Regions from separate parts of the Azoarcus sp. DN11 genome, predicted to be linked through region 3. Evidence: predicted binding sites of a transcription regulator. Region 3 holds the regulator's gene; each other region holds the start of a gene.
The links. Region 3 encodes FNR, which switches genes on or off when oxygen is low (the NO sensors DNR and NnrR bind a similar motif). Its sites were predicted from a motif close to TTGANCTAGNTCAA; they were not measured.

Region 1 (10,250 bases), 210 kb from region 3:
TGCGGGCTCACCTGGCCGTAGCAGCCCGGCCAGTCGGGGCAGCCGAGGCCGGCGTCGGAGAGGCGGACGTAGGCGCCGAAGACCACGACGAGGGTCGTGAGCGCGAGTGCGAGGAGAATCAGGCGGCGGTAGGCGGTCATCCCGGAGTCCGCATCGGGTTGGCGGAGTTCGGCCGGGAGGGCTGCCCCCGGCCGAGCGCCGAATACTTGAGCAGGCGTTGCAGATCTTTGACGACGCGGCGCGGGTCGGCGTTCTCGGGGAAGCGCATCATCACGTTGCCGCGCGGGTCGACCAGATAGACGTGGCGACCACGCTCCGCGGCGGGCAGGCGGGCGAGCCATGCCGGCGTGGCGCGGGCGAGGCGCAGGCCGGCGTGCGGCGCGAGCAGGTCGCCGGCCGGCGTCGCGGCGTCGGACAGCAGCCACAGGCGCGCGACGCGGTCCATCTCCTCGCCTTGCGCGAGCCGCGACTGGCGCATCGCGTAGAGGGCATCGGCACAGGCGCGGTCGCAGGCACCGGGCGCGGCGAACAGCAGGGTCCAGCGGCCATCGAGCTCGCTGCGGGCGAAATCCGCTTGGCCGGCGACGCCCGGCAGGACGGCGTCGGGCAGGGCGGCAGGGACGAGCAGTTCGCCGTAGTTCGTGCGCCCTTCGGGCTGCCAGACGTAGTACGCGAAATAGGACGCGGCAACGGGCAGCGCGCAGACGAAGGCGAGCAGCGCGAGCGTGCGGCGTCCCGTGCGGGTTTGCGCGGAATCCGCAGGCGTTGCGGGCGAACCGTCAGACAGGCTTGCGCTGGTCATGCCGAGGGCTCCGGAAAGCGTTCCACAGGTACCACAAGGTGAGTGCGGTCGCGAGCGCCGAGAGGGCGTACCACTGCAGGGCGTAGCCGCGGTGACGGTCGATGCCGGCGTCGGGCTCGGGCCAGTCGCGGATCAGGCCGTCGGCGGCGGGGCTGGTCTGCTGCACGTAGAAGTCGGCGACCGGCAGATGCGTTTCGGCGCGGTAGCGAGGGAGATCGAGGGTCTGCCGGACGGGGCCCGAGGACGTGTCGGCCCCGAGCAGGAAGGGTTTGGCGTCGGGATGACGCACGCGGCCGGTGACGACGATCGCGCCGGGCGGATTGTCGACCCGGGGGAGTTGCGTCCGGTCGGGCGCGGCCGCCGTCCAGCCGCGATTGACGAGCACGACGCCCCCCTGCCCTGCGATCTGCAGCGGCGTGACGACGTGATAGCCGGCGTGGCCCTGGTGCACGCGGTTGTCGATCAGGATGCTGCGCCCGGGGAGCCATTCGCCGCGGAGTTCGAGCTTCTGCCACTCGACCGGGGGCTTCGAACCGGGGGGCTGCGCGGGGCGTTCGGCCGCGACGCGGTATGCCGCCTGCAGTGCAGCCTTTTCCGCTGCGCGGCGCGTCTGCCAGTTGCCCAGTTGCAGCGTGAGCAGCGCGAGCGCGATGCCGGCGAGCAGCGGCACGGGATGCGGGCGGGCGTTGCGGCGCAGGCTCATCCGGACAGGCCGCTTACAACAGGTAGACGACGAGGAAGAGCAGCAGCCACACGACGTCGACGAAGTGCCAGTACCACGTGGCCGCTTCGAAGCCGAAGTGGCTGTCCGGCGTAAAATGGCCGGCGATCGCGCGGCCGAGCATCACCGTGAGCATGATCGCGCCGACCGTGACGTGCATGCCGTGGAAACCGGTGAGGAAATAGAAGGTGGAGCCGTAGATGCCGGTGTCGAGGCGCAGGTTCAACTCGGCATAGGCGTGGCCGTATTCGTAGATCTGCAGGCCGAGGAAGAGCAGGCCCAGCAGGATGGTGACAAGCAGGCCGAGCTTGAGTTGGCCGCGCTTGTCGTGGCGCAGCCCGTGGTGCGCCCACGTGAGGGTCCCGCCGGAACTCAGGAGGATCAGTGTGTTGAGCGCGGGGATGCCCCAGGCGGTCATCGGCGTGAAGGGGCTGGATTTGCCCGGTCCGGCGGTGGGCCAGCCGCCGACGAAGCCCTGCCACAGGAGCTGCACCGTGTCGCCGGTCGAGAGCCAGGGCACGGCGAGCACGCGGGCGTAGAACAGCGCGCCGAAGAAGGCGGCGAAGAACATGACTTCGGAGAAGATGAACCAGCCCATCGACCAGCGGAAGGAGCGGTCGACGCGGTGGCCGTACTTGCCGCCTTCGGATTCGTGCACGACCTGGCCGAACCAGCCGAACAGCATGAAGACGAGCACGGCGATGCCGAGGAAGAAGACCCACGGCCCGGCCTTGATGCCGTTGAGCCACATGGTGGCGCCGCCGGTGAAGAGGAGCAGCGCGACCGAGCCGAAGATCGGGTACTTCGAGGGCTCGGGCACGAAGTATTTTTCGAAGGTTTGCGTCATGTGCGGTCTCCCTCCCTTCCCTACCCCGATGAACCGATCACCAGGCGCACAACGGCGATGATGGTCAGCACGAACACGAGCCCCGCAAGCAGGCCGGCGGCGATGACTGCGCGCGGGTCGAGCGAATGGACATCGCTCTCGTAGTCGTGGCGCCGCCGTATGCCGACGAAGGACCACAGCACGGCACGCAGCGTCGCGAGGAAGCCGGCACGCGGCCGCGTGGCGGACTCGTTGCGGGAAGGGGCGTGCGGGTCGCGGTCCGGCATGGCGATCACGAATTGCTTCCCGCGTCGTCGCCGGCGATGCGGCGCGCAGCGACTTCGAAGAAGGTGTAGGAGAGCGTGATGACCCGGACGTCCGCGGGCAGGCCAGGATCGACGACGAAGACGACGGGCATGGTGCGCGTTTCGCCGGCGGCGAGCGTCTGCTTGGCGAAGCAGAAGCATTCGAGCTTGCGGAAGTATTGCCCGGCCAGCTGCGGACCGTAGCTGGGGACGGCCTGGCCGGTGACGGGTTCGCCGCGGGTGTTGGTGACTTCGTAGGCGACGGTGGCGAGTTCGCCGGGGTGGACGCTGATCTGGGTTTGCAGCGGGCGGAATTGCCACGGCAGATCGTGGGTGTTGGCGTCGAACTGGATGGTGATGGAGCGCGCGAGGTCGACCTGGGTGTTGGCGACGGTATCGGGCTGGACGAGGTTGTTGATGCCCGTGACTTCGCAGATCTTCTGGTAGAAAGGCACGAGCAGGAAGCCGAAGCCGAACATGACCACGGCGGCGACGGCGAGGCGCACGAGGAGGCGGCGGTTTTCGGCAGCGACGCGGACTTGCGTGGTCATGGAGCGGGCCCCTTGAAGCTGAACAGGGCGGCGATAAAGAACGCGAGCGCGACGGCCGCCAGCAGCAGCGCGGTGCGGCGGTTGGCGGCGCGGCGGGCGGGGTCGTCGCTGCTGGGGGTCATGGTTTTGTTGCCTTCGATCCGCGCCGAATGGGATATCCGCTCTGCAGGCTGCGGAACTCGCCCTGCGGGCTCAGACAGTCCTCACCTGCGCCGCGGATACCCCATCCGGCGCTCGCATCGGGAAAACGTGACCGCTTGCTCATCTCACCACCGGCGCTTCTTCGAACGTGTGGTGCGGGACGGGTGACGGGAGCGTCCATTCCAGCCCCTCGGCGCCCTCCCATGCGCGCGCCGCCGCCTTCTCGCCGCCGCGCACGCATTTCACGACGGCGTAGAGGAAGATGAGCTGCGACAGCCCGAAGCCGAAGGCGCCGATCGAGGCCACCATGTTGAAGTCGGCAAACTGCAGCGCGTAGTCGGGAACACGCCGCGGCATGCCGGCGAGGCCAAGGAAGTGCATCGGGAAGAAGGTGACGTTGAAGAAGATCATCGAACACCAGAAGTGCAGCTTGCCGATGCGCTCGTCGGGCATGTGGCCGGTCCATTTGGGCAGCCAGTAGTAGGCGCCGGCGAAGAGCGCGAAGAGGCTACCGGCGACGAGCACGTAGTGGAAGTGGGCGACGACGTAGTAGGTGTCCTGCACCTGGATGTCGATCGGGGCGATGGCGCAGATGAGGCCGGTGAAGCCGCCCATCGTGAACACGAAGATGAAGCCGACCGCGAAGAGCATCGGCGGCTCGAAGGTGAGCGAGCCGCGCCACATCGTTGCGACCCAGTTGAAGACCTTCACGCCGGTGGGCACGGCGATCAGCATCGTCGCGTACATGAAGAAGAGCTGGCCGGCGGCGGGCATGCCGGTCGTGAACATGTGGTGGGCCCACACGCTGAAGGAGAGGATCGCGATCGAGGCGGTCGCGTACACCATCGACGCATAGCCGAAGAGCGGCTTGCGCGAAAAGGTGGGGATGATCTGGCTGATGATGCCGAAGGCCGGGAGGATCATGATGTAGACCTCCGGGTGGCCGAAGAACCAGAAGACGTGCTGGTACATCACCGGATCGCCGCCACCTGCGGCGCTGAAGAAGCTGGTGCCGAAGTGGCGGTCGGCCAGCACCATCGTGACCGCGCCGGCGAGCACGGGCATCACGGCGATCAGCAGGTAGGCGGTGATGAGCCAGGTCCAGCAGAAGAGCGGCATCTTCATCATCGTCATGCCCGGCGCGCGCATGTTGAGGACGGTGACGACGATGTTGATCGCGCCCATGATGGAACTCAGGCCCATGATGTGGAGCGCGAAGATCGCCATGTCCATGCCCATGCCCATCTGCACCGAGAGCGGCGCGTAGAGCGTCCAGCCCGCCGCGGTGGCGCCGCCGGGGACGAAGAAGGAACCGATCAGCAGGATCGCGGCCGGCGGCAGCAGCCAGAAGCTCCAGTTGTTCATGCGCGCGAAGGCCATGTCGCTGGCGCCGATCATCAGCGGGATCTGCCAGTTCGCGAAGCCGACGAAGGCCGGCATGACCGCGCCGAACACCATCACGAGGCCGTGCATGGTGGTGAGCTGGTTGAAGAACTCGGGCCGCACGATCTGCAGGCCCGGCTGGAAGAGCTCCGCGCGGATCGTCAGCGCCAGCACGCCCCCGGAGAGGAACATGATGAAGCTGAACACGAGGTACATCGTGCCGATGTCCTTGTGGTTGGTCGTCGTGATCCAGCGCATCAGGCCGGTGGGGCCGTGATGGACGCCGTGCGCGTGATCGGACATGACTGCCGCCATGCTGCCTCCTTGACGATTCGGTCCTGCTCGGGTTCGCCTGCCTTCGGTCGGCATCACTTGCCTCGCGCTGCCGCGATCTGCGACGGCTGGATGGCTTCGCCGGTCTTGTTGCTCCAGCTGTTGCGGGTGTAGGTGATGACGGCCGCGATGTCCACGTCGGACAGCTGCTTGCCGAAGGCCGCCATCGGCGTGCCCGGGCGCCCGTTGAGCTCGACCGCGATCTGCGCCGCAGCCTCGCCGAGCACGACCTTCGAGCCGTCGAGCGGCGGGAAGGCGGGCGGCAGGCCCTTGCCGTCGGCCTGGTGACAGGCGACACAGTTCGCGGCGAAGACCTTGGCGCCCTGCTCGACGAGTTCCGCGAGCGACCATTCGCGCGCGCCGGCACTCGCCGCGGCGGCCATTGCGGCCTGTCGGTCGGCGACCCACTGGCTGTAGGCTTCCTGCGACACGACATGCACCTCGATGGGCATGAAGCCGTGGTCCTTGCCGCACAGTTCGGCACAGTTGCCGCGGTAGACGCCCTCCTTGTCGGCGCGGAACCAGGCGTCGCGGATGAAACCGGGGATGGCGTCCTGCTTGACGCCGAACGCCGGCAGCCACCAGGAATGGATCACGTCGGACGCGGTCGTGAGCATGCGGATCTTCTTGCCGACCGGCACGACGACGGGATTGTCCACTTCGACCAGGTAGTGCGCGCCCTTGGCGGCCTTGCCGTCGATCTGCTCGTGCGGCGTCGACAGGTTGGACACGAAGCGGATGCCCTGCCCTTCGCCCTGCAGGTAATCGTAGCCCCACTTCCACTGGTAGCCGGTGGCCTTGATCGTGATGTCCGGGTCGCGCGTGTCCTTCATCTCCAGCACCGTTCTGGTCGCCGGCCACGCCATGCCGACCAGGATGAGGATCGGGATGATCGTCCAGGCAATCTCGACCGCGGTGTTCTCGTGGAAGTTGGCGGCAACGGCGCCTTTCGACTTGCGGTGATGGATCACCGCCCAGAACATCACGCCGAACACGATCACGAAGATGAAAAGACAGATCAGCAACATCAGCGTATGCATGTTGTAGATCTGCTCGGCGATGCCGGTGACGGGGGACTGGAGGTTGAAACGGCTCTGAGCCAGGGCCGGCGACGCGAGCGCGACGAATACGGCTACTGCATGACGACCGGCAAGACTCATGTCTCTACCCTCAATCGAATGCACAGGCTCTTGCGAGCCGTATTTCAGCGAACCCGAATGGATCATGCCATAGCAAAAAAGGCACTCGCAACACGGATATTTGCTATTTGTCAATATATTGCGGCGCAATATGTGATAAATGGCACCGCGCGCGCGACATTTGTCGCCGGATCAGGGTTTTCCCGCACGGCATCGGCTCCGGCAAAAATGCCCGTGGCCGCATCCGCACGATTACGCCGACGAGCCGCGGGTCGGATGTCGAAGCCCTGCCCATGAACGGTTGTATTTGCTTCCCGGTTCAATAAAATCGGCGACGCCCCGCGGTCCTGCCGCGCATTCCTGTCCTTTATCGCACGAGCCCCGATGAGCTATCCCCGCCCCGGCTTCGAAGCCAAGATCTGCCCTCCGGACGCGCTGGCCGCGCGCGCCGCCGCACTCCCCCGCCCGCTGGTGTTCACGAATGGCTGCTTCGACATCCTGCATCGCGGTCACGTGACTTATCTCGCGCAGGCGCGCGCGCTCGGGGCGGCGATGGTCGTGGCGCTGAACACGGACGCGTCGGTGAGGCGGCTCGGCAAGGGCGACGACCGGCCCGTGAATCCGCTCGAAGACCGCCTCGCGGTCATGGCGGCGCTGGAGAGCGTCGACCTCGTGACGTGGTTCGACGAGGACACCCCGCTGGCGCGCATCCTCGAGGCACGTCCCGAAGTGCTGGTGAAGGGCGGCGACTGGAGCGTGGACCGGATCGTCGGGGCAGCGGAGGTCACCGGCTGGGGCGGCCGCGTGCACTCGATCCCATTCGATCACGACCGTTCGACGACGGCCCTGCTCGGGCGCATCCGCGGCACCTGAACGCTCGCCCGAGCGGGGGCGAACGGGCGCCTCAGATCAGGAGCAGGCGGGCGCCCCGTCCGGCCGCATGCTCGTCCAGCCAGGGGCGCCAGTCGTCGGCGGGCATCGGCCGCGCGAAATGGTAGCCCTGGCCGAGCTGGCAGCCCATCGCCTGCAGCCGCGCGGCCTGCTCGGCCTGTTCGATGCCCTCGGCGATCAGCTCGATGCCGAGACGGTCGCCCAGGCCGCACACGAGGCCGGCGATCTCGCCGCCCTTGCCCGCGCCGCCGATGTCGTTGATGAAGGCGCGGTCGATCTTGAGGCGATCCACATTCATGCGTTGCAGGTGGCTCAGCGACGAGAAGCCGGTGCCGAAATCGTCGATCGCGATGTCCAGCCCCATCGCCTTGATGCGCCCGAAGAGCTCGATCATGCGGTCGCCTTCGCCCATCGCCACCGATTCGGTGATTTCCAGCTCGATCTGCTGCGGCGCGACGCCGCTGTCCTCGATCGCGGCGCGCAGGCGTCCGAGGAAGTGCGGATCGCGGAACTGGATCACCGACACGTTGACCGCCATGCGCACCGAACCGTGACCCGCCTGCGCCATGCGCGCGGCCTCCTCGCAGGCGCGGCGCAGCACCCACTCGCCGATCGACAGGATCAGGCCGGAGCGCTCGGCCAGCGGGATGAAGCGGTCGGGCGGGATCATCGTCCCGTCGCCCGTGCGCCAGCGCAGCAGCGCCTCGGCGCCGACGCAGCGCCCGGTCGCGAGCTCGATCTGCGGCTGGAACACGAGGAACAGCTCGTTCGCGCCGAATGCCCCGCGCAGGTTGTGCAGCAGATTCACGCGCCCGCGGATCTCCTCGCTGACGCCGCGGTTGTAGCGCGCGACCGAGCCGCGCTCGGCCTGCTTCGCGCGCTTGAGCGCGAGGTAGGCATCTTCCAGCGCCTCGCTGCCGTCCCCGCCGACGTCGTCGAGGCGGACGATGCCGATCGTCACCGACACGATGGCGCTCTCGCCTTCGACCTCCAGCGGGTCGGCGAAGAGGCCGTCGAGACTGCTCACATCCGCATCGTGGGCGGTCCAGAACACCGCGAAGCTGTCCGAGCCCACCCGCGCGACCCGGACTTTCGCGCCGCATCCGGCAACGATGCGCGCTGCGACCCCCTTCAGCAACGCGTCGCCGTAGTGATAGCCGAACGCGCCGTTGATCTCGCCGAAATGGTCGATGTCGACGACCGCGAGCACCCCGCGGCGGCCTTCGCGCTCATGCAGATGCGCGTCGAGCAGCTCCAGCAGCTGCCGGCGGTTGGGCAGATGCACGAGCGGATCGAAATACGAATACTCGTTGAGCCGCTGCACGAGGTCGACGTTGTCGAGGCACACCGACACGTTCGCGCGGAACATCTCCAGCAGGCTCGGATCGAGCTCGTCCGCCGCATGGCCGGTCTCGACGTAGGCGGCGAGGTCCCGCCCCGGCCGCGACCCGAAGTACAGCGCGATGCCCTGCCCCGGCTCCACGACGTTCGCGCGCTGCGCCAGCGCGCGCTCCAGCAGCGCACGGATCGCCGGTTCCTGCAACGCATCGAGCGGCTGGCGGCTGGCGCGGCCGAAGCGGCCGGCGGCGGCGACCACCTCGCACGGCGTGCCGCCCTCGCGGCGCGCGCACACCAACCCGTCCGCCGGCAGCCCGAGCAGCCCCGCCAGCTGCGTGATGACACCGCCCGCGAAATCGGCCAGCCCCTCGCAGCGCAGGAGCTCGGCGCTGCTGCGCACGATCCGGGCCAGTCCGGCGCGGCTCGCCTTGACGATGCGGATCTGCTGGTAGGCTCGGATCGCCGCGGTAAGCGACGCATAGAGCTGCGTACACGACAGTTCCGACTTGTTCCCGTAGTCGTTGATGTCGTAGTCGCGGATCGCGGCGATTTCGGGCACATAGCCCGGCGGATCGGTGCGCAGGATGATGCGCACGTCGCGCATGTGAAGGTCGTGGCGGATCTCGTCGACCAGCCGCAGGCCCGCATCCCGCGTTTCCATGCCCACGTCGAGCAGGACCACCGCGATGTCGCGCTCGGCGGCGAACAGGGCCCGCGCGTCACTCACGGAATACGCGTGCAGGAAGGCGAGCGGGCGGCCCAGAATCTCCGTGCCCGCGAGGCTCAGCTCGGTGCTGCGATGCAGCCCTTCGTCGTCATCGACGATCGCGACTTTCCACGGTACCGCGGTGGTCGCGGGCGCCGGTTGCGGTTCGGTGGCGAACTCGAGGAGATCGTCATCGCGAAAACTCATCGATGGCGCGTCATCCCTGAACCTCGCCGCGCGACTCGCCCACCGCGGCGCGCCAGTCGGACGTGATGCTTTCCTCGAATTGCGGGAACTCGCGGTCGTGCTCCATCAGCAGGCGCAGGATCGTGCGCGCATGGTCGCCCGGGAAGCCGCGCCGGTGGCCGTCGCGCGTGTCGTTCATGAGCCGCTTGAGGTACTCGCGGCAGTCGCGGGTGCCCCACAACTCGTCGATCTGCGTGAGGTGGGGATAGGTCTCGTACAGCTTCGAAACGTTGGTCTTCCGCATGGGTTCCCCCCGCCTTGTCTGACCCGCTACTTCTTTCAGGAATTAAACGATAGCACCGCCAATGCCCCGCGTCGAATTCCCCACCACCCGGGAAATCATCCCCAGGGCATTGTTCCTGCGCGGCGCACGCACGCTCCAGCCTGTCTCGCCCCCGCCTGCCCCGGTACAATGCCGGCGATGACCGCCCGCCCCCCGCTCTCTCCGCTCCACGTCCTCGAACACGTCTTCGGCTACACCGCCTTCCGCGGCGAACAGCAGGCCATCGTCGAGCATGTGGCGGCGGGCGGTGACGCGCTGGTGCTGATGCCCACCGGCGGCGGCAAGTCGCTGTGCTACCAGATCCCGGCCCTGCTGCGCCCCGGCACCGCCGTGGTGGTGTCGCCCCTGATCGCGCTGATGCAGGACCAGGTGAGCGCCCTGCAGGAAGCGGGCGTAGCGGCAGCCTATCTGAACTCCAGCCAGGCGGCCGACGAATCCGTCACGGTGGAACGCGACCTCGTCGTCGGCCGGCTGGACCTGCTGTACGTCGCGCCCGAGCGGCTCCTCACCGGGCGCCTGCTCGCGACGCTCGACCGCCTGCACGAGGCCGGCCGCATCGCGCTCTTCGCGATCGACGAGGCGCAC
Region 2 (10,250 bases), 1.7 Mb from region 3:
TCGCTGAGCATCGCGGCACTCACCACTGCGCGCCCGGATAGGTGCGCTGCATGTACTGCATCTCGGACAGGAGATGCCCCAGGTACTCGCTGTGGCGGCCGAACTTGCCGTAGGACTTGAACGGCGTGCGCGCCGGCACGGTCAGCGTGGCTTCGTTGAGCACCGGCACGACGACCGCTTCCCACGCCGTTTCGAGCTCGCTCCACGCCGGGCCGATGCCCGCTGCGGCGGCGGCTTCGTCGGCGGGCGTCGCGACGAAGAACTCGGCCGTGTAGGGCCACAGGTAGTCGAGCGCGGCCTGCGTGCGTGCGTGCGATTCGGCGGTGCCGTCGCCCAGGCGCACGACCCAGTCGCCGGCGTGCTGCGCGTGGTAGCGGGCTTCCTTGATGCTCTTCGCGGCGATCGCGGCGAGCTCGCTATCGTTCGACGCGAGCAGGCGCTCCCACAGCAGCACCTGGAAGCTCGCGAAGAGGAAGTTCCTCACCATCGTGCGGCCGAAGTCGGCGTTCGGGAGCTCGCACAGCGTGAGATTGCGATAATTCATCTCGGTGCGCAGGAAGGCGAGCTGGTCCTCGTCGCGGCCTTGGCCTTCGAGCTGGCCGGCGTGCGTGAGCAGCATGCGCGCCTGGCCGATCAGGTCGAGCGACATGTTGCCGAGCGCCATGTCCTCTTCGAGCACCGGCGCGTGGCCGCACCATTCGGACATGCGCTGGGCGAGGATCAGTGCGTTGTCGCCGATGCGGGTGACGTATTCGAGGTGAGCGGGGTTGGGGGTCGTCATCTTTGCAGCCCTCTCACATGTGGTTCACTTCGTCGGGCAGCTGGTAAAACGTCGGATGCCGGTAGATCTTGTCCTCGGCCGGGTCGAACAGCTCGGGCTTCGCGTCCGGGTCCGACGCGACGATGTGGTCGGCCTGCACGACCCAGATGCTCACGCCTTCCTGGCGGCGGGTGTAGACGTCGCGCGCGACCTGCAGCGCGAGCTTGGCGTCGGGCGCGTGCACGCTGCCACAGTGCTTGTGATCGAGCCCGTTGCGGCTGCGCACGAAGACTTCCCACAGCGGCCATTCCTTGCGTTCCATGTCTCTTTTCCTCTCGTGAGGGCTGGCCGGGGCCGCCCTTTCTGTCGGTGTGTTCGGGATGTTCCTGTCAGGCCGCCTGGTGCTCGCGGGCGGCGCGCTTGCGTTCGTGCTCCAGCGCGGCCTCGCGTACCCAGGCGCCGTCTTCCCACGCCTTCACGCGCGCGGCGAGGCGGTCGACGTTGCCCTGGCCGTGGCCGTTCACCACGTTCCAGAACTCGTCCCAGTCGATCGCACCATAGTCGTAGTGCCCGCGTTCGGCGTTCCACGTCAGCTCCGGGTCGGGCATCGTCACGCCCAGCACCTTCGCCTGTTCGACAGTCGCATCGACGAACTTCTGGCGCAGGTCGTCGTTGGAGATGCGCTTGATGCCCCAGCGCGCGCTCTGGCCGGAATGCACGGAATCCTTGTCGTGCGGCCCGAACATCATGATCGACGGCCACCACCAGCGATTCACGGCGTCCTGCACCATCTCGCGCTGCTCGGGCGTGCCCTTCATCATCGTCAGCAACAGGTCGTAGCCCTGGCGCTGGTGGAAGGATTCTTCCTTGCAGATGCGCACCATCGCGCGCGCATACGGCCCGTAGCTGCACTTGCACAGCGGGATCTGGTTCATGATCGCCGCGCCATCGACCAGCCAGCCGATCACGCCGATGTCCGCCCAGGTGAGCGTCGGGTAGTTGAAGATCGAGCTGTACTTGGCCTTACCGGTGTGCAGCGCATCCAGCAGCTCGTCGCGCGATACGCCCAGGGTCTCCGCCGCCGCGTAGAGATAGAGGCCGTGGCCGCCCTCGTCCTGCACCTTGGCGAGCAAGATCGCCTTGCGTTTGAGCGTCGGCGCGCGCGTGATCCAGTTGCCTTCGGGCAGCATGCCGACGATCTCGGAATGCGCGTGCTGGCTGATCTGGCGCACCAGCGTCTTGCGGTAGGCCTCGGGCATCCAGTCCTTGGCCTCGATGTAGCCGCCCGCGTCGATCTTCGCGTCGAACTCGGCCTGATAGGCGGGGTTCTCGACCGCCTTCGGCCCCTTGTCGGCGCTCTGCTGCGGGATGTCCAATGCTTGGGTATACATTCCGTGGTCTCCTCCTCTCTTATTCCTTGGGGCGATGGTCGACGACCCGCTTCGCCTTGCCGACCGTCACGCGTTCGAGCGAGAACGGCTCGCCGACGATGACCTTCGCCGACACGCCGCAGAAGGTCTTGATGCGATGCGCGAGCTCCTCGCCGACCGCCGCCTTCTGCTCGGGATGCCGGCCGACGACCGCTTCCGGGTCCAACTCGACTTTCACGGTGAGCGTGTCCATGTGGCCTTTCTTGTCGACTTCCAGCAGGTATTGCGCGGCGAGCTGGGGCATGTGACAGATCAGCTCCTCGATCTGCGTCGGGAACAGATTCACACCGCGGATGATCAGCATGTCGTCTGAACGCCCGGTGATTTTCGCCATGCGCCGCATGCTGCGCGAGGTCGGCGACAGGAGCCGCGTGAGGTCGCGCGTGCGGTAGCGGATCACCGGCATCGCTTCCTTGGTCAGCGTCGTGAAGACGAGCTCGCCTTCCTCGCCGTCCGCCACCACTTCGCCGGTCTTCGGGTCGATGATCTCGGGGTAGAAATGGTCTTCCCACACCACCGGCCCGTCCTTCGATTCCACGCACTCGCTGGCCACGCCCGGCCCCATCACTTCGGAGAGGCCGTAGATGTCGACCGCGTCGAGCCCCGAACGCGCTTCCATCGCCTCGCGCATGCCCTGCGTCCACGGCTCGGCGCCGAAGATGCCGACCTGCAGCGAGGTCGATTTCGGGTCGATGCCCATGCGCTCCATCTCGTCTAGGATGGTCAGCATGTAGGACGGCGTCACCATGATGATGTCGGGGCGGAAGTCCTGGATCATCTGGATCTGCTTCTCGGTCTGGCCGCCGGACATCGGCACCACCGCACAGCCCAGCCGCTCGGCGCCGTAGTGCGCACCGAGGCCGCCGGTGAACAGGCCGTAGCCGTAGGACACGTGCACCATGTCGCCGGCCCGCCCGCCCGCGGCGCGGATCGAGCGCGCGACGACGTTGGCCCAGGTGTCGATGTCCTTCAGCGTGTAGCCGACCACCGTCGGCTTGCCGGTCGTGCCCGACGACGCATGCACGCGCGCGAGCTTCCCGCGCGGCACCGCGAACATGCCGAAGGGGTAGTTGTCGCGCAGGTCGCTCTTCGCGGTGAAGGGAAACTTCGCCAGGTCGGCGAGCGTCTTCAGGTCGTCCGGATGCACGCCCTTGGCGTCGAAGGCCTTGCGGTAGTGCGGCACGTTGTCGTACGCGTGGCGCACGCTCCACTTCAGGCGTTCCAGCTGCAGCGCGCGCAGCTCGTCCTGGCTCGCCTTCTCGATCGATTCCAGGTCGCCGGGCGACGGGGTCTTCACGGGCATTGCTCTCTCTCCTCCAAGGTTCTTCGGTCTGCACGGGTTTCGTATGAATCCGGAATTATTCCCCGCCTGCGGGGGATCCCGGAGTGACCCGCGTCAAACCCCGTTCATTTCACAGCTCGACGACCGCCCTCCCCTTCAGCCGGTACGACTTGCCGCGCATCACCGCGATCAGCTCGCCCCTGGGGTTGGTGACATTGATGTCGTACACGCCGGTGCGGCCGGCCGCGAACACTTCCTTCGCCTCGGCGCACAGGACGTCGCCGGGACGGCCGGGCGCCATGAAGTCGAGGCTGATGCCGGAGGCGACGGTCTGCTCGTTGTAGCTGTTGCACGCGTAGGCGAAAGCCGAGTCGGCGAGCACCGTGATGAAGCCGCCGTGGCAGATGTCAAAGCCGTTGAGCATCTCCTCGCGCACCGTCATCGTGAGCTTCGCGTAGCCCGGGCCGACAGCCTCGAAGCGGATGCCGTTGGCGTGCAGCACGCGGTCGTTCTCCGACATGCCGTCGCGCACGCGCTCGGCGACGGTCTGCGGCGGCATGCCGTTGGTGAGGTCGCGATAGCCTGCCTCAGTCATACATCGCCTCCCCGTTGTGGGCCTTGCGGCGCAGCAGCGGCGACACGCGGTAGCGCTCCTCGCCATAGTGTTCCTTCAGGTTCGCCAGCACCTCGACGACGAAACCGGCGCCGAGCTGGTCGGCCCACGCGAGCGGCCCGCCCTTCGGGTAATTGGTGCCGTAGCGCATCGCGGTATCGACGTCGCGCGCGCTGGCGACGCCCTGCAGCACGGCGTCGGCGGCCTCATTCGCGAGCATCGCGACGGTGCGCAGCGCGATCAGCCCGGCGACGTCGTCGATCACGCTGACCTTGAAGCCCGCCTTCTGCAAGGAGCCGGCGACGCCGCGCAGCGCGCCGAGGCCGCACTGGTCGGCGCGCGTGAGCGCGATGCGGGTGCTGGTCGCGTAGTCGAGGCACAGGTCGAAGAGCACGAGGTTGGGCTGGCGTTCCTCGACCGCGCGGCCGGTCGCGGTGCGGCCGTCGGTGAGCGCGACGCGCGCGGCGCCGATCTGCATCCAGCCGCGATGCCCGGGCATGCCCGGCTCGCGCCGCACCTCGATGCCGGCCGCTTCCAGGCGCGCGAGCAGCGGCGCCGCGGCACCGATGTCGCCGACCACCGTGATGCGCGCTTCGCCCTCGTGCGCCGGTTCGTCCTGCGGCACGGGCTTCGCGGCGAGTTCGCCGTACTCGAAAATGCCGCGCCCGGTCTTGCGCCCGAGGCGCCCGGCGGCGACGAGTTCCTGCTGGAACGGGCTGGGCGCGAAACGGCGGTCGTGGAAGTAGGCTTCGAACACCGACTTCGTCACCGCGAAGTTCACGTCGTGGCCGATCAGGTCCATGAGCTCGAAGGGGCCCATCGCGAAGCCGCAGCCTTCGCGCAGGATCGCATCCAGCGTCGCCGGCTCCGCCTCGTGCTCGGCGAGCACGCGCAGCGCTTCGGCATAGTAGGGACGCGCGACGCGGTTCACGATGAAGCCCGGCGTCGAAGTCGCATGCACGGGCATCTTGCCCCACGCGCGCGCCGTCGCGTACAGGGTCTCGGCGACGTCGCGGTCGGTCGTCAGCCCCGACACCACCTCGACCAGCGCCATGCGCGGCGCGGGGTTGAAGAAGTGCAGGCCGGCAAGGCGTCCGGGACGCGCGAGCCCCGCCGCCATCGCGTTGATCGACAGCGACGAGGTATTGCTCGCGATGATCGCGTCCGCGCCGAGCGTGCTTTCCAGTTCGGCGAACAGCTTGCGCTTGACGTCCAGGTTCTCGACGATCGCCTCGATCGCGAGCGCGGCGTCGCGGGCCTCCGACAGCGTCGTCACCGGCACGACGCGCGCCAGCGTCGCCGCAGCCTCGGCCTCGCCCAGCCGGCCCTTCGCCACGAGGAACTTCAGATCCTTTTCGATCGCCGCGCGCCCGGCGGTGATCGCCTCGGCGCGGCCGTCATACAGATACACGGTGTGGCCCGCGTGCGCCGCAACCTGGGCGATGCCGCTGCCCATCGCGCCGGCACCGACGACCAGCACCTTCGCGCCCTTCGCAAGGATGCTCATTCAGTCACCCTTGAAGTTCGGGCCGCGCTTTTCCATGAACGCGGCGACCCCTTCGCGGTAGTCGTTCGAGTTGCCGCACACCGTCATCAGGTCGCGCTCGAGGTTCAGCTGGGTCTCGAAGTCGTTGGTCGAGCTCGCCCAGATCGCCTGCTTGGTCTTCGCGTAGCCGAACGTCGGCCCTTTCGCGAGGCTCGCCGCGACTTCGCGCACGGTCGGCATCAGCGCCTCGTCATCGACGCACTTCCAGATCAGGCCCCACGCTTCGGCCTGCTCGGCCGGCAGCTTGTCGCCCAGCAGCGCCATGCCCATCGCGCGCGCCGGGCCCACGAGGCGCGGCAGGATCCAGCTGCCGCCGGTGTCGGGCACCACGCCGAGCTTGCTGAAGGACTGGATGAAACTCGCCGAGCGCGCCGCAAACACGAGGTCGCAGGCGAGCGCGATGCTCGCCCCGGCGCCGGCCGCGACGCCATTCACCGCGGCGATCACCGGCATTTCCAGGCTGCGCAGCGCGAGCACGAGTGGCTTGTAGTTCTTCTCGACCGATTCGCCCAGGTCCACCGGCGCCGCACCCGGCGCGACCGCGCGGTCCGACAGGTCCTGCCCGGCGCAGAAGCCGCGGCCCGCACCGGTCAGCATCAGCACGCGCACGGCGCCCGCGTCGCGGCCCGCCCTCACGCTGGCGAGCGCCTCGCGCACTTCCTCGTGCATCCGCTTCGTGAAGGAGTTCAGCCGGTCCGGGCGATTCAGCGTCAGCGTCGCGACGCCCTCGACCACCTCCAGGCGGATCGTCTCGCCCTGCATGTTCCAATCGGTGCTTCCCAACTCGCTGCCCATGTCTCCTCCTGTCATCCCTCTGCACAAGCGCCTATTCCTTCATGGCGGCAATTCTGCAGAGTCTCCTTTTCTGGGTCGCCCGGAAGCGTCGAGGCTTCCTGACGGCGGGGAAATCGCCCGGTTTCCGAGCTTTCTTTGTAGTCCGGCCTTTGTTTGACCGACCGGTCAATCAATAGTAAGCTTGATCCAGATCAAAAGACAACAGTTTTTTGCTTGACAAGTTTCCCCGCAGCGCAACAACGCGCCGGCCGCTATAACGAGGTCAGCGCCACCGATCCGCAGGGGGCCGCAGAAGCCCCGATCCGCCACCAGAGGAGACCCTCGATGTCCCACGTCACGCCCGCCCAGCTGTTCGACAAGCACCACGCGCCCCTCGAAGCCGCCGTCCAGGCGATCCACGCCCGCGGCTACTGGACGCCCTACCCCGAGATGCCCAGCCCCAAGGTGTACGGGGAAACCGCGCAGGAAGACGGCCGCAAGGCGGTCGAGGCCACTTTCGGCCAGGATTTCGAGCTCGGCCAGCCCGGCCAGGCCGGCTGGATGACGACCGAGCGTTCGCCCTACGGCGTCGAGCTGGGCGTGCGCTATCCGGTGTGCGACGCCGACGCGCTGATCGCCGCCGCGCAGGCCGCGATGCCCGCTTGGCAGCGCATCGGCGCGCAGGGGCGTGCCGGCGTGTGCCTGGAGATCCTCGAGCGCCTCAACAAACGCAGCTTCGAGATCGCCCACGCGGTGATGCTGACGACCGGCCAGGGCTGGATGATGGCCTTCCAGGCGGGCGGCCCGCACGCGCAGGACCGCGGCCTCGAAGCGGTCGCCTACGCGTACCGCGAGATGAAGTTCATCCCGCACGAGACGGTGTGGGAGAAGCCGCAGGGCAAGAACCCGCCGCTGAAGATGAAGAAGCACTTCGAGGTCGTCGGCCGCGGCGTCGCGCTGGTCGTCGGCTGCGGCACCTTCCCGACCTGGAACACCTACCCGGGCCTCTTCGCCGCGCTCGCGACCGGCAACCCGGTGATCGTCAAGCCGCACCAGAACGCGATCCTGCCCGCCGCGATCACCGTGCGCATCGCGCGCGAAGTGCTCGCCGAGGCCGGCCTCGACCCCAACCTCGTCACGCTCGCGGCCTTCGACAAGCGCGAAGCCACACAGGCGCTGGCGAAGCATCCGGCGGTGAAATCGATCGACTTCACCGGCAGCAACAGCTTCGGCCACTGGCTCATCGACAACGCGAAGCAGGCGCAGGTGTATGCCGAGCTCGCCGGCGTGAACAACGTCGTCATCGAATCGACCGACCAGTACAAGGCGATGCTCAGGAACCTCGCCTTCACGCTGTGCTTGTACTCCGGCCAGATGTGCACGACGACGCAGGCGATCCTCGTGCCGGCCGATGGCATCGACACCGACCAGGGCCGCAAGAGCTACGACGACGTCTGCACCGACCTCGCCGCAGCGGTCGACAAGTTCCTCGCCGACCCCGCGGTCGCAACCGCGGTGCTGGGCGCGATCCAGTCGCCCGACACGCTGCGCCGCATCGCCGAGGCCCCCGAGTACGGCCGCGTCGTGCGCGCGTCGGCGAAGATCGAGCACGCCGAATTCCCCGGCGCCGAAGTGCGCAGCCCGGTGCTGCTCGCGTGCGACGCCGCGGATGAAAAGGCCTACATGGAAGAGCGCTTCGGCCCGATCGCCTTCGTCGTGAAGACCGCCGACGGCGCCGCGGCAGTGGCGCTGTCGGAGCGCATCGTGCGCGAGCACGGCGCGCTGACGGTCGGCGTGTATTCGAGCAAGGCCGAAGTCGTCGACGCGATGACCGAGGCGACCTGGCGTGCGGGCGTCGCGCTGTCGATCAACCTCACCGGCGGCGTGTTCGTGAACCAGTCGGCGGGCTTCTCCGACTACCACGGCGTCGGCATGAACCCGGCGGCCAACGCGAGCTACGCCGACAGCGCCTTCGTCGCCAACCGCTTCCGCGTCGTGCAGCGCCGCTACCACGTCGAGTAAGCGCCCCAGCAGCCGGATGCTGCCGTTCGGACCGAGCCCCGTCGAAGTCCTGCCAACACCCTTCGACGGGTTCACGGCGAACGGGTGGTGATCTATTAACTTGCCGGGTCAATAACGCCGACGCGGCGCCCCGGTGGGCCGCCTCATTCCCCGTCTTCGGGAATGCCGGCCCCGCCGGGCGGACGCGCCGTCAGGATCGCCGACGGCTCCCCGCGCAGGAGCTTGAGCAGCTCGGTGCGTGCCTGTTCGCGCTCGAGTCCCCGCGCCACCAGCATCTCGATCAGTTCGCCGAAGCGCGCGCGGCGGCGCAGCCCCGCCTCGCCGACATCGCGGCGGTTGTGGAAGAGCTCCAGCAGCGTCGAACCGCACACACAGTTGCGAAACAGTTCGACGATCACCTGTCCGTCGTCGCCCACCGTCTGCCTGAGGCCGCTGCCGCCGCTGCCCACGCGCTGCGTCTGTGCGACGTAATCATCGACGTCGCGATAACTGCGGCCGCACGCGGCGCAGCGCTTGGGAAACGTATCGGCGGCAATTTCCGCCAGGCCGGCATACAGCGCGGCATCGAGCCCCGCGTTCGGCCCGTCCGGCCGGTTGTCCGCCATGTCACCCGCCCCGAAGACCGTGCAGTTGCCGCGCTGCGGCCTGCCCGCGTCCGCGGTTCATGGTTCCGCCACCTCGCCCGCGCCTGCACGCGCGAACGCCTCGCGGATCGTGACGCGCAGTTCCTCATCGTCCCACGGCTTGAGCAGGAACTTGCTCACCGCCCCGTTGTTGATCGCGCGCGTGATGGCGTCGACGTTGGCATAGCCCGAAAGCACCATCCGCACCGTGTCGGGGTGCAGTTCCTTCACGCGCATCAGGAACTCGCTGCCGTTCATGCCGGGCATGCGTTCGTCCGACAGCAGGACCTGCACCGGCTCCCGGGCCAGGACGTCGAGCCCCTCGCGCGCCGAGGCCGCGGTCAGGATGCGGTAGCCATCATGGCGCAGCAGCCGCTTGAGCGCACTCAGGACGTGCGGCTCGTCGTCGACCAGCAGCAGCGTCGGGAGCGGGGCGTCCTCGGCGGGCGTCGCCAGCGCCATGCGTGCGCCCTCGCCCAGCATCGCCGCGAGCGCCTCGTCCTCCACCGGCGGGCTGAAATGATAGCCCTGGATCTCGTCGCACCCTTGCCGCCGCAGGTACTCCATCTGCGCCTCGTTCTCGACCCCCTCGGCGATCACCTGGAGCCGCAGGCTGTGCGCCAGCCGGATCGTCGCGATGCAGATCGCGGCATCGCCGGGCTCGGTCACCACGTCACTCACGAAGGCGCGGTCGATCTTCAGGTAGTCGATGGGGAAGCGCTTCAGGTAGGCGAGACTCGAATAGCCGGTGCCGAAGTCGTCGAGGGCCAGCGACATGCCGAGCGCCTTGAATTTCTGCATCGCCGCAACCGCCTCGCCGACATCGGTCATCGCCGTGCTTTCGGTAATCTCGAGTTCGAGCTGTGCGCCATCCAGCCCCGTGGCTGCGAGCGCGGCGGCAATCGTGCGATCCAGCCCGCCGGAACGGAACTGCCGGGCCGAGAGGTTGATCGCGACCGGCGGGACCGTGAGCCCGCGGTCCCGCCAGCGCCGGATCTGGCGGCATGTGGCGCCGATCACCCATTCGCCGATGGGCACGATCAGGCCGGTTTCCTCGGCCAGCGGAATGAACTCCATCGGCGGAACCAGCCCGAGTTCGGGATGCTGCCAGCGCAGCAACGCCTCCATCCCGACAATCGCGCCGTCGCGCAGGTTCACGCGCGGCTGGTAGTGCAGCACGAACTCGCTGCGTTCGAGCGC
Region 3 (10,250 bases):
CGCGTTCTTCACGAGCATGCCGGCGCGCGCGCCCTGCCCCGTTCCGACCATGATCGCCGTCGGCGTCGCCAAGCCGAGCGCGCAGGGGCAGGCGATCACCAGCACCGCGACGGCATTGATCAATGCCTGCGCGAAATCGCCCGCCAGCCACCACCAGCCGACGAAGGTGAGCGCCGCGATCGCCACGACGACCGGCACGAAGACGGCCGCAATGCGATCCGCCAGCCTTTGCACCGGCGCCTTCGATCCCTGCGCCTGCTCGACCATGCGGATAATGCCGGCGAGAAGCGTATGCGCACCGACCCCGGTCGCGCGGCAACGCAGCGCGCCCTGGCCGTTGAGCGTCGCGGCAAACACCTTGCCCCCGGAACGCTTGTCGACCGGCATGCTCTCCCCGGTGAGCATCGCCTCGTTGATCGCGGATTCGCCCGACTCGACCTCGCCGTCCACGGGCACGGCGTCGCCGGGACGCACGACGAAGCGATCGCCCGGCTGCAGTTTTTCCACCGGAACCGCCACGAGTTCGCCGTCGCGTTCGACATAGGCGAGCCTGGGCTGCAGCCGCAGCAGGGCATCCAGCGCGGCCGTCGTGCGGGCCTTGGCACGCGCTTCCAGAAGCTTGCCGAGCAGGATCAGGGTGATGATCGTCGCCGACGCCTCGAAATACACGTGCAGGTCGTGGCGGCCGAGCAGCGTCACGACGGTGCTGTAGATCCACGCCATCGATGTGCCGAGCACGACGAGCACGTCCATGTTGGCGCCGCCGCCGCGCAGCGACGACCAGGCGCCGCGGTAGAACCGCGCCCCGATCCAGAACTGCACGGGCGTCGCGAGCACCAGTTGCAGCCAGCGCGGGACGAGGTCGTGCCCGGTAGCCGCGTCTGCGCCGAACATCAGCGGCATCTGCGCGAGCAGGGGCAACGTGAGCAGCGCCGCGATCCAGAAGCGACGCATCTCCGCCTGCCACGCCTGTGCCTGCCGCATGCGCTGTTGCTCGCGTGCCGCGATGCCCGTCTCGACACCCTCGAAACCGGCGCGGCGGACCGCCTCGCGCACCGTCTCCGGCGCCACCAGTCCGGGCTGGTAGCGCAGGCTTGCCCGCTCCGTCGCAAAATTCACCGTCGCATCGACACCGGGGAGCCGGTTCAGGACCTTTTCCAGCCGTGTCGCGCAGGCCGCGCAGGTCATCCCGGAAATCGCCAGTTCCAGCGAGGCCTGCGGGACCTCGAAGCCCGCCTTGCGGATCGCCGCGACCACCTGATCCGGATTGCTGCGGGCGTCCGCAAATGTCACACGCGCCTTTTCCGCGGCCAGATTGACCGAAGCGGCAACACCGGGCAAGCGGTTCAGCACCTTCTCGATCCGCGCGGCGCACGCGGCACAGGTCATCCCGGCAACCGGCAATTCGAGGGAGGAATGCTTGACCATCGATTCGGGGGCACTCATGCACGACTCCAATCTCTATCTTCACAATCCCGAGGGGCGCTGCATCCCGCCGCCATTGCAGAAACGGGACGACTGGGGCAGTCTAGACCCTGTACCAAAGTACGGAGTCAATCCCCATGAGCGAGCTCACGATCGGAACCCTGGCGAAGTCAGCCGGCGTCGGCGTCGAAACCGTGCGCTACTACCAGCGTCGCGGCCTGCTCCCGCAAGGCGGTGCGCACAAGGGCGCCTTCCGCGTCTACGGCACCGACGAACTCGCGCGCCTGCGTTTCATCCGTCGCGCGCAGACGCTCGGCTTCAGCCTCGAGGAGATCTCGGAACTGCTCGCCCTGGACGAAGAGACAGACCGCGAGCGTGCACGCGCGTTCGCGCAGGCGAAGATCGCCGACGTCGAATCCCGCATCCGGCAGCTCGAGGAGATGCGCAGTGCGCTGCAAGGCCTCGTGACCTGCTGCGAACACACCGAAGCGCCCGCCCCCTGCCCGATCCTGCACGCGCTCTCGACGGCATCCGAGGAGCCGCCCACTTCGCCGCCCGAGGCACACGCTCACGGCTCGCGAACGCGAACATCCTCGTGAGGCGACTCACACCTCGCAGACGACGCCCTTCCACAAGGCTCCGCCGAGCGTGGGCGCATGGAACAGCCCGAACACGCCGAAGCCCAGCACGAGCGTCCCCGCCACGAATCGCACGCGCCGGTTGCGGGTAATGTCGCGGAAGCGCTTGAACAGCATGCCCGCCAACATCAGATTCGGCAGCGTCCCCAGGCCAAAGGCGAGCATCAGCCCTGCGCCGCGCCCGGCGGACCCGGTGACCAGCGCGGTGGTCAGCACGCTATAGACGAGGCCGCAAGGCAGGAAGCCCCACAGCAGCCCGAGGGGCAAGGCGTGCCCCACCGAACGCGCCGGGATGAAACGCGCGGTGAAAGGCTGGACACGCTTCCACAGCACCAATCCGGCCCGCTCGACGGGCGCGAGCAGGCCCGTGAATCCCGTCAGGTACAGCCCCAGCGCGACGAGCATGAGGTTCGCCAGCACATACAAGGCCATCTGGACCGGAAGGACGTTGGAGAACAGCATGCCGACGGTCCCGAGGGCGCCGAGCAATCCCCCCAGGATCGTGTAAGTCGCGACCCGCCCGAGATTGTAGGCCAGGTGCACCGGCCACTGCCGCCCGGCGCGACCCGGCATGTTCACAGTCAGAGCGCCGACGATCCCGCCGCACATGCTGACGCAGTGTGTGCCGCCCAGAAGGCCGATCAGGAAGGCTGCGATGTAACCGGTTTCAGGCATGGCAAGGACAAAAGGGCGGGAAACTCACGCGGGCGGGACACGAAAGAAGAACGGGCGCCCGAGGACGCCCGCACTGTACCACCTTCTCCCGCCCCAGGCAGCCCGCGACAACGGGCCGCCGGCCGGACTCAGATGACCTTCGAATAACGCGCGCGCTCGCGGTCGGCGCGCAGGTAACGGTCGAAGACCATCGCGATGCCGCGCACCAGCAGGCGCCCCGGCGGCAGCACGCTGATCCACTTGTCGCTGACCTTCAGCAGGCCGGCCTCCTCCATCGCCTTGAGATCCTCGAGTTCGGCGGCGAAGTATTCGTCGAACTTGATCAGGTGCGCGATCTCGATCGAATCGATCGACAGCTCGAAATGGCACATCAGCGCCTGGATGATCGAACGACGCAGCAGGTCGTCGGCCGTCAGCTCGACGCCGCGCAGGACCGGCAGTTCGTCGCGATCGAGGGCGTCGTAGTACTCGTCGAGCGTCTTCACGTTCTGCGAGTACACCGGGCCGATCTTGCCGATCGCCGACACGCCGAAGGCCAGCAGGTCGCATTCGGCCTGCGTCGAATAGCCCTGGAAATTGCGGTGCAGGCGCCCCTGGCGCTGGGCGATCGTGAGCTCGTCGTCCGGCTTGGCAAAGTGGTCCATGCCGATATAGACGTAGCCCGCCTCCGTCAGCCGGCGGATCGCCATCTGCAGGATCTGCAGCTTGGTGTCCGAGGTCGGCATGTCGTTGATCGAGATACGGCGCTGCGGCTTGAACAGGCCCGGCAGGTGCGCGTAGCTGTACAGCGAGATGCGATCCGGCGACAGCTCCAGTACCTGCTCCAGCGTGCGGTTGAAGCTGATGATGTTCTGGCGCGGCAGGCCGTAGATCAGGTCCATGCTGATGGACTTGAAGCCGGTGGCGCGGGCCGACTCGATCACGAGCCTGGTTTCATCGAAGCTCTGGATGCGATTGACCGCTTCCTGCACGTCTTCGTTGAAGTCCTGCACGCCCACGCTCATGCGGTTGAAGCCGAGGTCGGCGAGCAGCTTCACGGTGTCGAAGTCGACCTTGCGCGGATCGACCTCGATCGAGTATTCGCCGTTCGGCACCAGCGTGAAGCGCTTGTGCACCGAATCCATGAGCTGGCGCAGCTCGTCATGCGACAGGAAGGTCGGCGTGCCGCCGCCGAGGTGAAGCTGCGTGACCTGGTGGCTACCGCCCAATGCGGCGGCCTGCATCCCGATTTCCTTATCGAGATACTTCAGGTACTTCGCCGAACGTGCATGATCTTTCGTGATGATCTTGTTGCACGCGCAGTAGTAGCAGATCGTGTTACAGAACGGGATGTGGAAGTATAATGAGAGCGGTTTGCTCACGCCCCCGACACCGCGTTGCGCCAGCCAGTCCCGCAATGCACGGGCATCGAACGCTTCGACGAAGCGGTCGGCCGTCGGGTAGGACGTGTAGCGCGGCCCATTGATGTCGAACCGGCGAATCAGCTGCTGGTCGAACACAAGATCTTTCTGACTGGTCATGGATGTTTCGCTTGAGTGCATTCCGTACGATCTCAAAAAGCCGCAGTTTTGTGGTTGACGTGGATCAACGGTCCATTCCGCCGGGCGCCTGCCACTTCTCGGTCGATGTAGAAGGAACAATATTATCGTGCAAATGAAGGCGACGGTGCCGATTACAGTCGCGAGCCTGAAGGTCGCATGCTCCCAGTGCAACCTGGTCGAACTGTGCCTGCCCTTCGGGATGTCGGAATCGGAAATCGACCGTCTCGACGAACTGGTCGGTGCGCGGCGCAAGATCAAGCGGCAGCAGCATCTGTATCGCGCGGGCGATCCGTTCGAGGCGATCTACGCGATCCGCGCAGGTTCGTTCAAGACCGACGTGCTACTCGAGGACGGGCGCGAACAGGTCACCGGCTTCCAGATGACCGGCGAAATGCTCGGTCTCGACGGCATCAGCACCGAAGCCCATTCCTGCAATGCGATCGCGCTCGAAGACAGCGAAGTCTGCGTGATCGCCTACAGCAAGCTCGAGGAACTGTCGCGCGTGGTCGAAGGCCTACAGCTCCAGTTCCACAAGGTCATGAGCCGCGAGATCGTGCGCGACCACGGCGTGATGACCCTCCTCGGCTCGATGCGCGCCGAAGAGCGCCTGGCGGCCTTCCTGCTCAACATGTCGCAGCGTTTCACGGCGCGCGGCTTCTCCCCCGCGGAATTCCACCTTCGCATGACCCGCGAGGAGATCGGCTCCTATCTGGGCCTCAAGCTCGAAACGGTGTCGCGGGCCTTCTCGAAGTTCCAGGACGAAGGCCTGATCGCGGTCCAGCAGAAGCACATCCGCATTCTCGACATCGTCGGCCTGAAGCGGCTGATCCAGCACCCGTCGCCGTCGCCCCGCCCCTGACCGGGGTGCGTGCCGTGCCGCCGATTGCGGCGCCCCGCCCTATTGGCGCCGCCGCGCAGTCATCGTTCCCGACAGCACCTCGATATCCTGCGCGCCGAGCACGCTGCGGGCGACGGGGAGCAATTCGCCTTCCTCCCGCGCGATGTGACGCCGGTAAGCGCCCGCGAATTCCTCCACCGCGGCCGGCGTCAGGTCGGCACTTTCTCCGCGCGCGATGCACTCGAGCCGCGCGCGCATCTGCGCCCAGCCCGCGAACAGCCGCTGGTGATCCGCCAGGATCCAGTCGATGAGCGTACCGAGCTCGCCCCGCCGGGCCTCATCGACGCGCTCGCGCAGGACGGGAAAGAGATCGTCCTCCTCGTCCTGGTGGTGCTTCACCGCGGCAACATCGAAGTAGCGCATCACGTTGGTCGCGGCCTGTTGCGCCTGGCGGTCGGGACCATGCTCGGGAAGCCAGGCCGCGAGCCGGGCCAGCGTGGCCAGTTGTGCCTGCAGGCGCTCATGGCAGGCTTCGAGCATCTCGAGCGGGGTTTCGAAACCCGGCGACGTGGGGATCAGCGAATCGGCCATCAAAACACTCCGGTAAGAGTCAGGAATCCGGCGGGGTTCTTGCTCAACGCCACCGAGACGATCCACGAGAAAGTGACGACGGCCGCGGCCAGCGCCAGCACGCGGGTCCGCATCGTGCGACCCCAGCGCAGCGCAGTCGCGCCGAGAAGGATGTAGACGACGAGACCGATGACCTTCGCGGTGACCCAGGGCACGACGAAGGGATACTGCCCGCTCATCACCGCAAGCGTGATCGCGCTCCCCAGGAATACCGTATCGATGATGTGCGGCAGGATGCGCGTCACACGATGATCGACGAGGGGACTCCGGAGCATCATCCATAGGCCCTGCAGCAGGAAGCCGCTGCCGCTCAGAACGGCACACGTGACGTGCAGGTGCTTGACCGTCAGGTACATGGATCACCCAGGGCGACCGTCGCTGCGCGGCCGCCAGTAGATTGGCAGGTAGCGTGTGGCCCAGGCGCCGAACACGCCCAGCCAGCCCAGGACGGCGAGCAGCATGACCGTGGCGGACCAGCCCGCGGGAACCACTTCAGCAAGGACCCGGATCACGACCACCAGTTCCAGCCCGAGGAACAGTCCCCAGGTCAGCCGGTCGGCGACGAGCTTGCGTCCGGAGTGGCCCAGGCTGACACGCGAGACCATCGCCAACAGGACGGATCCGAAGAAGCCGACGCCGATCGCATGCAGGGGCGCCAGCCCCAGGACCGCGTAACCCAGCAACGATGCGACGCCCTGGATGGAGAACAGCGTCAGCGCGATTCCGAGCCAGAGAAAGCCGATGTGCAGCATCCCCAGCAGCGGCACCTTCAGCGCCGGAACCGGCCTCCACTGCCGCGACAGCCACAGCGCGGCAAAGGCGGCGGGCGCATCGACCACCCAGCGCAGCGCCTGCAATCCCGCGACGTCCAGCACCGCATGCAGGGCGCTTCCGCCGACGACCAGGACCATGACCCACAGCGGGCGCACCATCACGTAGGCGGGGATCACGCCGCTCGAGAAGAACGGCACCATGCGATGACACACGCCGAAGAACACCGGCAGCAGTGAGCAGAACACAGCGACCTCGATCGCGACGCGCGCCCAGATCGGGTTGCCGCTCGCCGCAAAGCCGAGCCAGGCGAGGACGGCGGCCATTCCGGCGATCATCGCATAGCACACGAGACGGGCATGCAGGGCCTCCAGATCCCCGTGATGCGCGACCTGCCACAGGATGCGCTGCAGCCCGCCCCAGCCGACGAGTACCAGCATCAGCCCCAGGATGGCGATGCCGGGCACGAGCATGCCCGCGACAGTCAATGCCCATCCCGCCGCCAGCAGGCGCCACGCCCACAGCCAGCGCCCCGGCGCAATCTCGTCGTAGCCCTGCCAGCGCGGCATGGCGGTGAGAAGGAAGCCGAACATGAAGAACGGGAACACGCCGGACGTGACGAGCAGCGCGTGCATCCATGCCGGAGGGAGCACCCAGCCGATTGCGGGCATCAGCCCCGCGCGGGCGCTGAGTTCCAGTGCCCACATCGCAAAGCTCACGAGCAGCATCACCGCACCCGACAGGAACATTGCCCGGTGCGGCGCGACAAACAGCATGGGTGAGGCCTGAGCCGGTTGCGCGCGCTGTTGCGTGCGCGTCTGCGCGTTGTCTCCGGAGTTGCCGAGCGGGGACAGGCGGCGGGGTGCCGGATCACGGCCCGTGTTGGGTTGCGGGTTAGAATGCATGAGTTTCCCTACGGAGTCCGAGATGTCCAATCGTCCAGTCGATATTCCCGCCACACTGCGAAAAGTTTCCTTCTTCAGCGAACTGTCCGCAGAGGAGATCGACCGCGTTGCCCGCTTCACCCGCGAACGTCACCTCGAGAAGGGCGAAATCCTCTTCCAGCGCGGTGATCCCGTGCACGGTTTCTATTATGTGGTCTCGGGCCAGATGAAGCTCGCCGTCTCGTCCGCGCAGGGCAACGAGAAGGTGGTCGAGATCATCAGCCCGATGCACAGCTTCGGCGAAGCGGTGATGTTCCTCAACCGCCCCTACCCGGTTTTCGCCGAGGCCCTTACGTCGACGCAATTGCTGCACATCGGCCAGGCCGTCGTCTCCGACCTCATCGACCAGGATCCGGGATTCGCCCGCAAACTCCTTGCCGGCATGGCAATCCGCCTGCACGGCATGGTCCAGGACGTCGAGACCTACTCCCTGCGCTCGAGCATGCAACGCGTGATCGGCTACCTCCTGCAGCAGGTCGACAACGAAAGCGAGGGCGCAAGCGATATCGCGCTGCCGACCAGCAAGCAGGTCATCGCCTCGCGGCTCAACCTCACGCCCGAAACCCTTTCGCGCATTTTTCACGACCTGACCGAGGCCGGGCTCATCACGGTACACGGCAAGCACATCTCCCTGCTCGACCCCGCCCGACTGGCCCGCCATCAGGGCTGACCCCCGAGCGCGGGATTACGGAAGAGATTCTGGGTTGGGAAGCCGCGCGCAACCTTGACTCGCATCAATCGGGCCAAGGCCTCCATGCCCCGGCCCGGCAAGCCGGATCGCCGCTCAGCGTTCCAGCACGTATCGACCGGGAGCCTTCTCGAGTGCCGGGAATGCCTGCGATGCTGCAGGACGCGCGTCGACGAGCTCACCGCAACGCGGCTTGAGCCAGGCCATCCAGTCATCCCACCAGCTGCCGTCGTGCTCGGCAGCATGCTTGCGCCAATCGGCAGCCTTGTCGGTGCGACGGGCAGGCGCAACCCAGTACTTGCGCTTGGGCGGATTCACCGGTGGATTGACGATTCCGAGGATATGGCCCGAACTCGACAGGACGAAACGCCGAGCCCCGGTAACGAGATTGTTGATCCGGTAAGCCTGCTCCCACGGCGCGATGTGATCGTCCTCGGCGCCAACGGCATACAGCGGCTGCACGATCCGGGAAAGATCGATCGGCTGCCCTGAGATCTTCAGCGCATCGACCTCGATCAGGCGATTTTCGAGGTACAGCTCGCGCAAGTACCACGCGTGCATCGCGTACGGCATGCGCGTGGCGTCCATGTTCCAGTACAGCACGTCGAACGGCGCCGGCGCCTCGCCGTAGAGCCAGCCGTGCACGACGTAATGCCAGATCAGGCTGTTGGACCGCAACAGGCGGAAGGCGGATGCCATCTCCTTGCCCTCGAGGAAGCCCTTGCGTGCCATGTTCTCCGAGATGTAGCGCACGCTCGCATCGTCCACGAACACCTCGATGTCGCCGGGCTTGCGAAAATCGACCAGCGTCGTGAAGAGCGTCCAGTCCGCGACCGGCACCTCCTCCGGCCCGAATCGGCGGTTCGCCCAGGCCATGTACATCGCCAGCGCCGTGCCGCCGATGCAGTATCCGACCGCATGCACCTTGGCGGCGCCGGTAAACGCGCGCGCCGTCTCAACGATGGCGTGCACGCCGTCCTCCAGATAGCTGTCGAACGTGACATCGCGCATCGGCGCGTCGGGGTTCTTCCAGCTCGTGATGAACACGTCGAACCCCTGGTCGAGCAGGTAGCGCACCATGCTCTTCTTCGGCGTCAGATCGAGGATGTAGAACTTGTTGATCCAGGGCGTGACGATCACCACCGGCTCCGCATGCACCCGGGGCCGAGTGGGCGCATAGTGGATCACCTCGAGCAGCCGATTGCGGAACACCACGGCGCCCTCGGTCGTCCCGAGCGTCACGCCGACCTTGAAATCCCCCGGGCTGCTCATGCGGATCTCCCCGGCTTCGAGGTCCGTGAGCATGTTCCGGATTCCGCTCCTGATGCTCTCCCCCTTCGATTCGATGGCCCTGCGCATCGCGACGGGGTTCGTCCAGAAGAAATTCGTCGGAGCCACGGCATTGAGCCACTTCCGCCACCAGAACGCGGCACGGCGGCGTTCCTTGCTCGAGAGGCCGGGCGTGTCGAAGAGCATGTCCTGCACGTGGTGCGTACAGGCGAGGTACCACTCCTTCGTCAGGTCCCACGTCGGCGAGTCGGTCCAGGCGGCATCGGCAAACCGCACATCATCTGCATGGGGAACAACCGGATCCTCGCTGCGCAATCCCATCGCCCGGCAGGCCGAATGCCACTGCAGACGCAGCAGGTCGCTCGACAGCTCCGCGATGCGCTCGGCCAGTTCCTGAGGATGGGAGAGCCATGCGAGCTGCGCATGCACGATGGGCGCCGCCATGCCCAATGGATCGATGTTGCCCTCGACCCGGTCGTGGATCTCGCGCAACGCCCGCTGGACGGCCCGTGCAGGATCCCCCCCGCCGGTTTTCCTTGCCAACCTTCCTTGACTCATCCCCCGCCACTCCCTGACAACGCTCTCAGGTCAGAGTGTATCCGTGTCCCGCCACGGGAATCGTGACATTCGGCCAGGCGAACCGCTCGGTGACCGCATCCGCCAGCGCGGAGGAAGCCTCCCGTTCGCCGTGGACCACGAACGTATTCCGGGGCGGTCGCGCAAAATGTGACAGCCACGCCAGCAGCGCCGGCTGGTCCGCATGGGCGGACAAGCCGCCAATCGTGTGAATGGCCGCGCGCACCGGGAATT

Region 1: a site for FNR is predicted at 6,323-6,336, ahead of coxB (cytochrome c oxidase subunit II). Genes of this name have one in related genera too.
Region 2: a site for FNR is predicted at 6,608-6,621, ahead of paaN (phenylacetic acid degradation protein PaaN). Genes of this name have one in related genera too.

What each region holds. Positions count from the first base shown of each region.
Region 1 is NZ_CP021731.1:3,847,913-3,858,162, forward strand. It holds gene CDA09_RS17805 (COX15/CtaA family protein) at 1-140, opposite strand, end outside; gene CDA09_RS17810 (SCO family protein) at 137-802, opposite strand; gene CDA09_RS17815 (SURF1 family protein) at 780-1,505, opposite strand; gene CDA09_RS17820 (cytochrome c oxidase subunit 3) at 1,519-2,370, opposite strand; gene CDA09_RS17825 (DUF2970 domain-containing protein) at 2,391-2,636, opposite strand; gene CDA09_RS17830 (cytochrome c oxidase assembly protein) at 2,642-3,205, opposite strand; gene CDA09_RS23540 (cytochrome oxidase small assembly protein) at 3,202-3,327, opposite strand; gene ctaD (cytochrome c oxidase subunit I) at 3,467-5,044, opposite strand; gene coxB (cytochrome c oxidase subunit II) at 5,098-6,222, opposite strand; gene rfaE2 (D-glycero-beta-D-manno-heptose 1-phosphate adenylyltransferase) at 6,586-7,074, shown strand; gene CDA09_RS17850 (putative bifunctional diguanylate cyclase/phosphodiesterase) at 7,106-9,343, opposite strand; gene CDA09_RS17855 (hypothetical protein) at 9,354-9,626, opposite strand; gene recQ (DNA helicase RecQ) at 9,795-10,250, shown strand, end outside.
Region 2 is NZ_CP021731.1:376,911-387,160, reverse strand. It holds gene paaD (1,2-phenylacetyl-CoA epoxidase subunit PaaD) at 1-11, opposite strand, end outside; gene paaC (1,2-phenylacetyl-CoA epoxidase subunit PaaC) at 20-781, opposite strand; gene paaB (1,2-phenylacetyl-CoA epoxidase subunit PaaB) at 795-1,082, opposite strand; gene paaA (1,2-phenylacetyl-CoA epoxidase subunit PaaA) at 1,150-2,151, opposite strand; gene paaK (phenylacetate--CoA ligase PaaK) at 2,171-3,493, opposite strand; gene paaI (hydroxyphenylacetyl-CoA thioesterase PaaI) at 3,603-4,067, opposite strand; gene paaH (3-hydroxyacyl-CoA dehydrogenase PaaH) at 4,060-5,592, opposite strand; gene paaG (2-(1,2-epoxy-1,2-dihydrophenyl)acetyl-CoA isomerase PaaG) at 5,593-6,426, opposite strand; gene paaN (phenylacetic acid degradation protein PaaN) at 6,751-8,427, shown strand; gene CDA09_RS01665 (oxidoreductase) at 8,571-9,032, opposite strand; gene CDA09_RS01660 (EAL domain-containing protein) at 9,090-10,250, opposite strand, start outside.
Region 3 is NZ_CP021731.1:3,641,149-3,651,398, forward strand. It holds gene CDA09_RS16810 (heavy metal translocating P-type ATPase) at 1-1,446, opposite strand, end outside; gene CDA09_RS16815 (MerR family transcriptional regulator) at 1,563-2,024, shown strand; gene CDA09_RS16820 (sulfite exporter TauE/SafE family protein) at 2,031-2,738, opposite strand; gene hemN (oxygen-independent coproporphyrinogen III oxidase) at 2,867-4,258, opposite strand; gene fnr (fumarate/nitrate reduction transcriptional regulator Fnr) at 4,392-5,138, shown strand; gene CDA09_RS16835 (hemerythrin domain-containing protein) at 5,178-5,708, opposite strand; gene CDA09_RS16840 (SirB2 family protein) at 5,708-6,103, opposite strand; gene CDA09_RS16845 (NnrS family protein) at 6,107-7,294, opposite strand; gene CDA09_RS16850 (Crp/Fnr family transcriptional regulator) at 7,446-8,132, shown strand; gene CDA09_RS16855 (PHA/PHB synthase family protein) at 8,247-9,884, opposite strand; gene CDA09_RS16860 (MBL fold metallo-hydrolase RNA specificity domain-containing protein) at 10,024-10,250, opposite strand, start outside.